Regions from separate parts of the Cumulibacter manganitolerans genome, predicted to be linked through region 1. Evidence: riboswitches for the same ligand, from Rfam matches in the RefSeq annotation. Region 1 holds a riboswitch; each other region holds the start of a gene.
What was found. A riboswitch is a leader RNA that binds a small molecule or an ion and turns the genes downstream of it on or off. The one in region 1 is predicted to bind S-adenosylmethionine.
Positions count from the first base shown of each region.

Region 2: linked by a shared signal. The riboswitch ahead of metB (cystathionine gamma-synthase) and the one ahead of F8A92_RS11005 (bifunctional o-acetylhomoserine/o-acetylserine sulfhydrylase) in region 1 are both predicted to bind S-adenosylmethionine.
Region 3: linked by a shared signal. The riboswitch ahead of F8A92_RS02030 (hypothetical protein) and the one ahead of F8A92_RS11005 (bifunctional o-acetylhomoserine/o-acetylserine sulfhydrylase) in region 1 are both predicted to bind S-adenosylmethionine.

Region 1 covers NZ_WBKP01000027.1:7,613-9,864, forward strand. Annotated here, with positions in the region: gene F8A92_RS10990 (amidase) at 1-196, shown strand, start outside; partial or broken gene F8A92_RS10995 (transglutaminase-like domain-containing protein) at 262-498, shown strand; gene F8A92_RS11000 (cold-shock protein) at 569-772, opposite strand; SAM riboswitch class IV at 1,002-1,119, shown strand; gene F8A92_RS11005 (bifunctional o-acetylhomoserine/o-acetylserine sulfhydrylase) at 1,165-2,252, shown strand, end outside.
Region 2 covers NZ_WBKP01000026.1:25,403-27,654, forward strand. Annotated here, with positions in the region: gene F8A92_RS10835 (tyrosine recombinase XerC) at 1-142, shown strand, start outside; gene metB (cystathionine gamma-synthase) at 145-1,317, opposite strand; SAM riboswitch class I at 1,398-1,519, opposite strand; gene F8A92_RS10845 (M23 family metallopeptidase) at 1,638-2,132, opposite strand.
Region 3 covers NZ_WBKP01000003.1:115,655-117,906, forward strand. Annotated here, with positions in the region: gene F8A92_RS02025 (acyl-CoA mutase large subunit family protein) at 1-289, shown strand, start outside; gene F8A92_RS02030 (hypothetical protein) at 405-770, opposite strand; SAM riboswitch class IV at 805-916, opposite strand; gene F8A92_RS02035 (maleylpyruvate isomerase family mycothiol-dependent enzyme) at 1,025-1,771, shown strand; gene F8A92_RS02040 (co-chaperone YbbN) at 1,803-2,252, shown strand, end outside.

The DNA of each region.
Region 1 (2,252 bases):
CGTCGCGGCGTTCAACATGACCCAGCAGCCCGCGGCCTCGATCCCCTGCGGACTCAGCGACGGGCTGCCGGTCGGTCTGCAGATCGTCGGCCGGCGCAACGACGACGCCCTCGTGCTGCGCGCGGCGGCGGCCTTCGAGCGCGCCGCCGGCGGGTTCGCCGAGCTGTCGGAGAATGGGACGCGGCTCGCCGTCTGAGGCGGCCCGGAAGGATCGCATGAAACGCACGGAGCAGGTGTACCTCCGGCCCAGCCGGTACAGCGAGTGGACGTGCTGTTCCACGTCGCGCAGTCCGAGTTCGGCAGCGCCAGGGGGTGTGCCGCGACTTCGCGCACCTCGTCATCGCCCTGCTGCGGGGGATGTCGGTCCCCGCACGGCTGGCCGCGGTCTACGCGCCGGGGCTGGACCCGATGGACTTCCATGCCGTCGCCGAGGCGTTCGTCGACGGCCAGTGGTGGCTGCCCGTCGAGGACCGCACCGCCCTGATCCCGCTGCTCTGACCCGGACCGCCGAAGGGCCCGCACCGAGACTCGGTGCGGGCCCTTCGGGCAGATCAGAGGGTGATGCGGGTCAGCCGACGATGCGGACCTGGTCGGCCTGCGGGCCCTTGTCGCTCTGGGTGACCTCGAACTCGACGCGCTGGCCCTCGTCGAGGGCGCGGTAGCCGTCCATGACGATCGCCGAGTGGTGGACGAAGACGTCCTGGCCGCCGTCGACAGCGATGAAGCCGAAGCCCTTTTCGGCGTTGAACCACTTCACGGTTCCCTGTGCCACGTGCACTCCTGATGTGATGCTGGGTTCAGGCCCCACGGTTGCCGGGCCCGGGTCTTGCTCCCCGCACACACACTGCAGGTGCTGAACGACGACCGGCGCTCACGTTACCGGGAGCGCGCTGGCCGGTGCGATTGACAACGGGTAACAAAACCACAACGTCATCGGGACCTTCCGGCGAACGACGCCCCGGCTGCCGGGCCCCGATCCGGTGTCGTATAAATTTGAACCAGGTCACGAGATCCAGCGACAAGCCCCGGCTGGCTGGACGGCAACCCTCCACCTGCGGTGGGGTGCTCCGGGTGAGGACCGGGCAGGCGATCAGGTCCGATCGCCTGCAAGCGCGGGTTCTTTCGGCATCGAAGGACCCCTGACCTCCACGGGAGAGAACTGTCATGAGCACCGCCCCTGAGAACTGGTCGTTCGAGACCAAGCAGATCCACGCCGGCCAGACCGCCGACGAGGTGACCGGCTCGCGCGCGCTGCCGATCTACCAGACGACGTCGTTCGTGTTCAAGGACGCCGAGCAGGCCGCGGCCCGCTTCGCCCTCAGCGACCTCGGCCCCATCTACACCCGCATCACCAACCCCACCCAGGAGGCGGTCGAGGGACGGATCGCCGCCCTGGAGGGCGGCGTGGGCGCGCTGCTGCTCGCCTCCGGGCAGTCGGCGGAGACGCTGGCGATCATCAACGTCGCCGAGGCCGGCGACCACGTCGTCGCCTCGCCGTCGCTGTACGGCGGCACCTACAACCTGCTCAAGCACACGCTGCGCAAGCTCGGCATCGAGACGACCTTCGTCACCGACCCGACCGATCCGCAGTCCTGGAAGGACGCCGTCCGCGACAACACCAAGCTGTTCTTCGGCGAGACCATCGCCAACCCGTCCGGCCAGATCCTCGACATCGAGGCGATCGCCGCCGTCGCGCACGACGCCGGCGTCCCGCTCATCGTCGACAACACGATCGCCACGCCGTACGTACTCAACCCGCTCTCGCACGGCGCCGACGTCGTCATCCACTCCGCGACGAAGTACCTCGGTGGCCATGGGACGTCGATCGCCGGCGTGATCGTAGACGGCGGCAGCTTCGACTTCGCGCAGCACCCGGAGCGCTTCCCGAACTACAACCAGCCCGACCCGTCGTACAACGGGCTGACCTACGCCAAGGACCTCGGCGTCGGCTCGGCGTTCGGGGCGAACCTGTCGTTCATCCTCAAGGCCCGCGTGCAGCTGCTGCGCGACCTGGGGCCGGCGATCTCGCCGTTCAACGCGTTCCTCGTCTCGCAGGGCATCGAGACCCTCAGCCTGCGGATGGACCGGCACCTGGAGAACACCCGCAAGGTCGCGGAGTTCCTGCAGGGGCACCCGCAGGTCGAGAAGGTCATCTGGTCCTCGCTCGAGGGCTCGCCGTACTACGACCTCGCGCAGAAGTACACGCCCAAGGGCGCCGGCGCGGTGCTGTCCTTCGAGATCGCCGGCGGCAA
Region 2 (2,252 bases), on a different contig from region 1:
CCACCTGCTGGAGGGCGGCGCCGACCTGCGCTCGGTGCAGGAGCTGCTCGGTCACGCGTCGCTGGCGACGACGCAGATCTACACGCACGTCTCGGTCGAGCGGCTGCGCGCGGCGTTCGACCAGGCGCACCCGCGGGCCTGAGCTCAGCCGGCCGCGCCGGCCGCGTCCAGGGCGGCGGTGAGGTCGGCGACCAGGTCGCGCGGGTCCTCGATGCCGATCGACAGCCGCAGCAGCCCGTCGCCGATCCCTGCGACCGTGCGCGCCTCGGCCGACATCGACGCGTGCGTCATGGTCGCCGGATGGGCCACCAGCGACTCGACGCCGCCGAGCGACTCGGCCAGGCTGAACAGCCGCAGCCGCTCCAGCAGCGCGCGCACGGCCGGCGTACCGCCACGCACCTCGAAGGACAGCATCGCCCCGAAGCCGCTCTGCTGCCGGGCCGCGGTGGCGTGCCCCGGGTGGTTCGGCAGGCCCGGGTAGTTGACGCGTGCCACGGCTGGGTGCGCGACCAGGGCCGCGACCACCGCCTCGGCGGCCTCCTGGTGTGCCCGCAGCCGCGGCGCGAGCGTCCGCAGGCCGCGCAGCGTGAGGTAGGCGTCGAACGGGCTGCCGGTGATGCCGATCGTGTTCGACCAGAACGCCATCTGCTCGTGCAGCTCCGGGGTGGCGCTGATGACGGCACCCCCGACGACGTCGCTGTGCCCGTTGAGGTACTTCGTCGTCGAGTGCACCACGACATCACAGCCGAGCGCGAGCGGCTGCTGCAGCAGCGGGGACAGGAACGTGTTGTCCGCGACGACGGTCGCGCCGACGGCGTGCCCGCGCCGCGCGACGTCCTCGATGTCGGTGATCCGCAGCAGCGGGTTGGACGGCGACTCGATCCACACGACGGCTGGGGCCGGCTCGGCCGCCAGCGCCGCGTCGAGCGCGGCCGGGTCGGTGAAGTCGACCAGGTCGACTGTGAACGAGCCCTTCCTGGCCAGGGAGTCCAGCAGTCGCCACGTCCCCCCGTAGCAGTCGTGCGGCGCGATCAGGCGCTGGCCGGGGGACAGCAGCGCGTGCAGCACGACGGTGATGGCGCCCATCCCGGTCGCGGTGACGATGCCGCCGGCGCCGCCCTCGAGATCGCTGATCGCGCAACCGAGCTGGTCGCGGGTCGGGTTGCCGCTGCGCGTGTAGTCGTACTTTCGCGGCTCCCCGAACCCGGCGAAGGTGAAGTTGCTGGACAGGTGCAGCGGGGGCACGACCGCCCCGTGCTGGGTATCGCTCTCGAGGCCGGCGCGAACGGCGTCGGTGATTCGGGAGAACTCGCTCATGGTGTGGCACCTCGTGGTCGAAGGGCACGACGCCATGCGGATCGACCAGGTGCAATCACGGCAGCGCGACGGCTGACGCAACCCCATCTGCCGGTCGGCCTCGCGGCCACCGCAGGACTTGGCACCGTCCCGTGCAGCTCGCGCTGCTCAGGTGGTTGCCCCGGCGTCTTCGGGCCTGTCCCTCGACCGGTCGTGATGGTTGTCCCGAAGAGGGTACGTGATCGCCGGGCGCGGCCCCGCGGCGGGGTGCGCCGACCGCCGCCGCGGCGGCGTCCGCCGACCGTCGTCTCGCGGCGGCCTCGCAGGCTGCTGGGCGGCCGCTACAGCGGCAGCAGCCGCACCTGCCGCGGCCGCAGCAGGCGCAGCGGGTCGAGATACACCTCCCCGCGCCGGGCGCCCCAATGCAGGCACGCGTCTGCCGCGCACTCGGGATGGCCGTCCTGCAGCACGCCGATCTGCTGGCCCTGGGTGACGCCCTGCCCGGCCCGCACGGTCGCGACGACCGGCTCGTACGTCGTCCGCACGCCGCCCGGGTGGTCGATCGACACCACCGGCTTGCCGGCGACCGAGCCGTCGAACGCGACCGTGCCGTCGGCCGCCGCGAAGACCGCGGCGCCGGGGGCGGCCGCGAGATCCACGCCGCGGTGACCGGGCAGCCAAGGCTTCGGCGGCGGGTCGAACCCCCGCATCACCGGGGGCGCCCCATCGAGCGGCCAACGGTACCCGGCGGCGGCGGCCGACGGGTTCGCCGCCAGCAGCTGCGCGGCCGCCACGAGCAGGGCGAGCAGCGTCGTCCGGAACGCGAGCCGATTCATGCCCCCAGCACAGCGTCCCGGCGTCGCGGGCGCGACCCGCAGCGCGGCGGCTGTGGACGACACGCCGCCTGTGGATCGACCGGATACTGTGCGACACGACGGCAGTGATCAGCGAAGGAG
Region 3 (2,252 bases), on a different contig from region 1:
GGTCGTGGGCGTCAACACCCTCACCCAGACCGACGAGGAGGAGCTCGAGATCCTGCGGATCAGCCACGAGGTCGAGCTCGAGCAGCGTCGGGTGCTGGCCGAGCGCAAGGAGGGGCGCGACGAGGGACGGGTCCGCGCGGCCCTCGACGAGATGCTCGCGGCCGCGCGTGGCTCGCAGAACATGATCCCCTCGATGCTGGAGGCGTGCCGCGCCGAGGCCACGCTCGGCGAGATCTGCGACGCGCTGCGCGACGAGTGGGGCGTGTACCGGGAGCCGGCACGGTTCTAGCCGTCGTCCAGCGGCGGTCGCCGGAATCTGCGCAGCGGGCTTCGCAGGTGAAAGCGGGGAAGCTTCCCCGCTTTCACCCACGAAGCCCGCTTTCGCTGTGTGGGGGAAGGGCCGGCTACTCCTGCGGCGGCCGGTTCACGGCGATGCCGGTGCCGTCGGCGACGGAGGTGATGGCGGTCTGCGGCACCCGCAGCGCGGTGAATCCCCCGGACTCGATCCGCACGTTGATCCAGGTGCCGCCGAGGTCGACGGCGTGCAGGCCCTCGTGGACCCGCGCCGGGGCGCCGGCGGTGACGGCGAGCTCGCGGTCGTGCCACACCTCGACGGTCGGCTGCTCGGCGAGGTAGGTCAGCGTCAGCCGCCCGGTACGCCGGTCGTAGCCGTCCACCACCGCGTCCCGCCAGCCCCACCAGGTCTCCCCGAGCTGGCGGCCGTGGATGAAGTGCATCCGGTAGCCGGGTGCGTAGACGTGCTGGTCCATGGTGACCTCCTTCGTGCGCGGACGCGGAGTGTCCCGTCCGTCGTTCCGCTCGCGAGGGATCGCGGGCGGCCGGTCTGTCTCCGGAGCACCCGCGACGGGCGGGTTGCTGCCTGGCCAGCCGGAACTTTCCGCCAGGGCTCTGGACCTACGCCGAGCGTACGACGCCCGGGCGACAAGTTTTCGGTGCGCGCCCGTGGGCGGGTTCGGACGGACCGACCTGGGACGACGCGCACGGCGGTAACTAGGCTGGGGTGATGACCACCGTGCTGTCCCACGACACCTACCTCGCGGCGCTCGAGCGCTCGGCGGCGCGGCTCACCGAGTGCGCGCGCCGAGTCGGTCCGGACGCCGACGTCCCGTCGTGCCCGGGCTGGCGGGTCGGCGACCTGCTCGCGCACCTCGGCGGCGTGCACTCCTGGACCCGCGGCATCATCGCCGGCAACGGGCCCCGGACGCCGCGCGACGAGCCGTCGGGCGAGCTCACCCAGTGGTACGCCGACCAGGCCGGGGCGCTGGTCGAGGCGCTGCGCGCGGCCGACCCTGCCGCGCCGTCCTGGTCCTTCGGCAGCGACCGATCGGTCGGCTTCTGGATCAGGCGGCAGCCGCACGAGGTCGAGATGCACCGCGTCGACGTCGAGCTCGCCGGCGGCAACGCCGTCGCCTACGACGTCGAGCTCGCGGCGGACGGCGTCAGCGAGGTCCTCGACGTGATGGTCCCGAGGCGGCACGCCGACCAGCCCGCCGCGGTGGGTGCGCCCATCCGCCTGGTCGCCGCCGATACCGGCGACTGGTGGCTGCTGCTGCCGAGCGAGCGCACCGGTGTGGTCGACTACCGGCACGGCACCGGCGGCTCCGCGCCGCAGGAGGCGGCGGTGACCGCCACCGCGTCGGCGTCCGACCTCGTCACCGGCCTGTGGCGGCGCACGCCCTCCGACCGCTGGCAGATCGACGGCGACCGCGCCGTCCTCGACGCCCTGCTCGCCTCGGGTCTCACCCCCTGACCCAGCAGTCCGACCACGAAAGGACCCCCAAGTGACCAGGCCCCGCCCCCGTCCCCAGGCCCAGCAGGCCGCGCTGTCCGCGGCCCTGTCCGGAGCCGTCGACCTCAGCGGCCTCAAGGCGCGTGCCGACGCGGCGCGCTCGCAGGCCGGCCAGTCGGCGCTGCAGGCCGATGCCACGGAGCAGCCGCCCGCCTCGGGCGCCCAGCCGCCGTCGTCCGGCGCGCCCGACGCCGCTCCCGCCGGCGGCCAGGGCGGCCAGTACGTCGTCGAGGTGACCGAGGCCAACCTGCAGCAGCTCATCGAGCAGTCCATGCAGGTCCCCGTCGTGCTGGAGTTCTGGCTCGCGAACGCCGACCAGAGCCAGCAGTACGGCGACCTGCTCGTGCGGCTGGCAGACGAGGGCGAGGGCACCTGGCTGCTCGGGCGCGTCGAGGCCGAGTCCCAGATGCGGGTCGCCCAGGCGATGCGCCTGCAGGGCGTG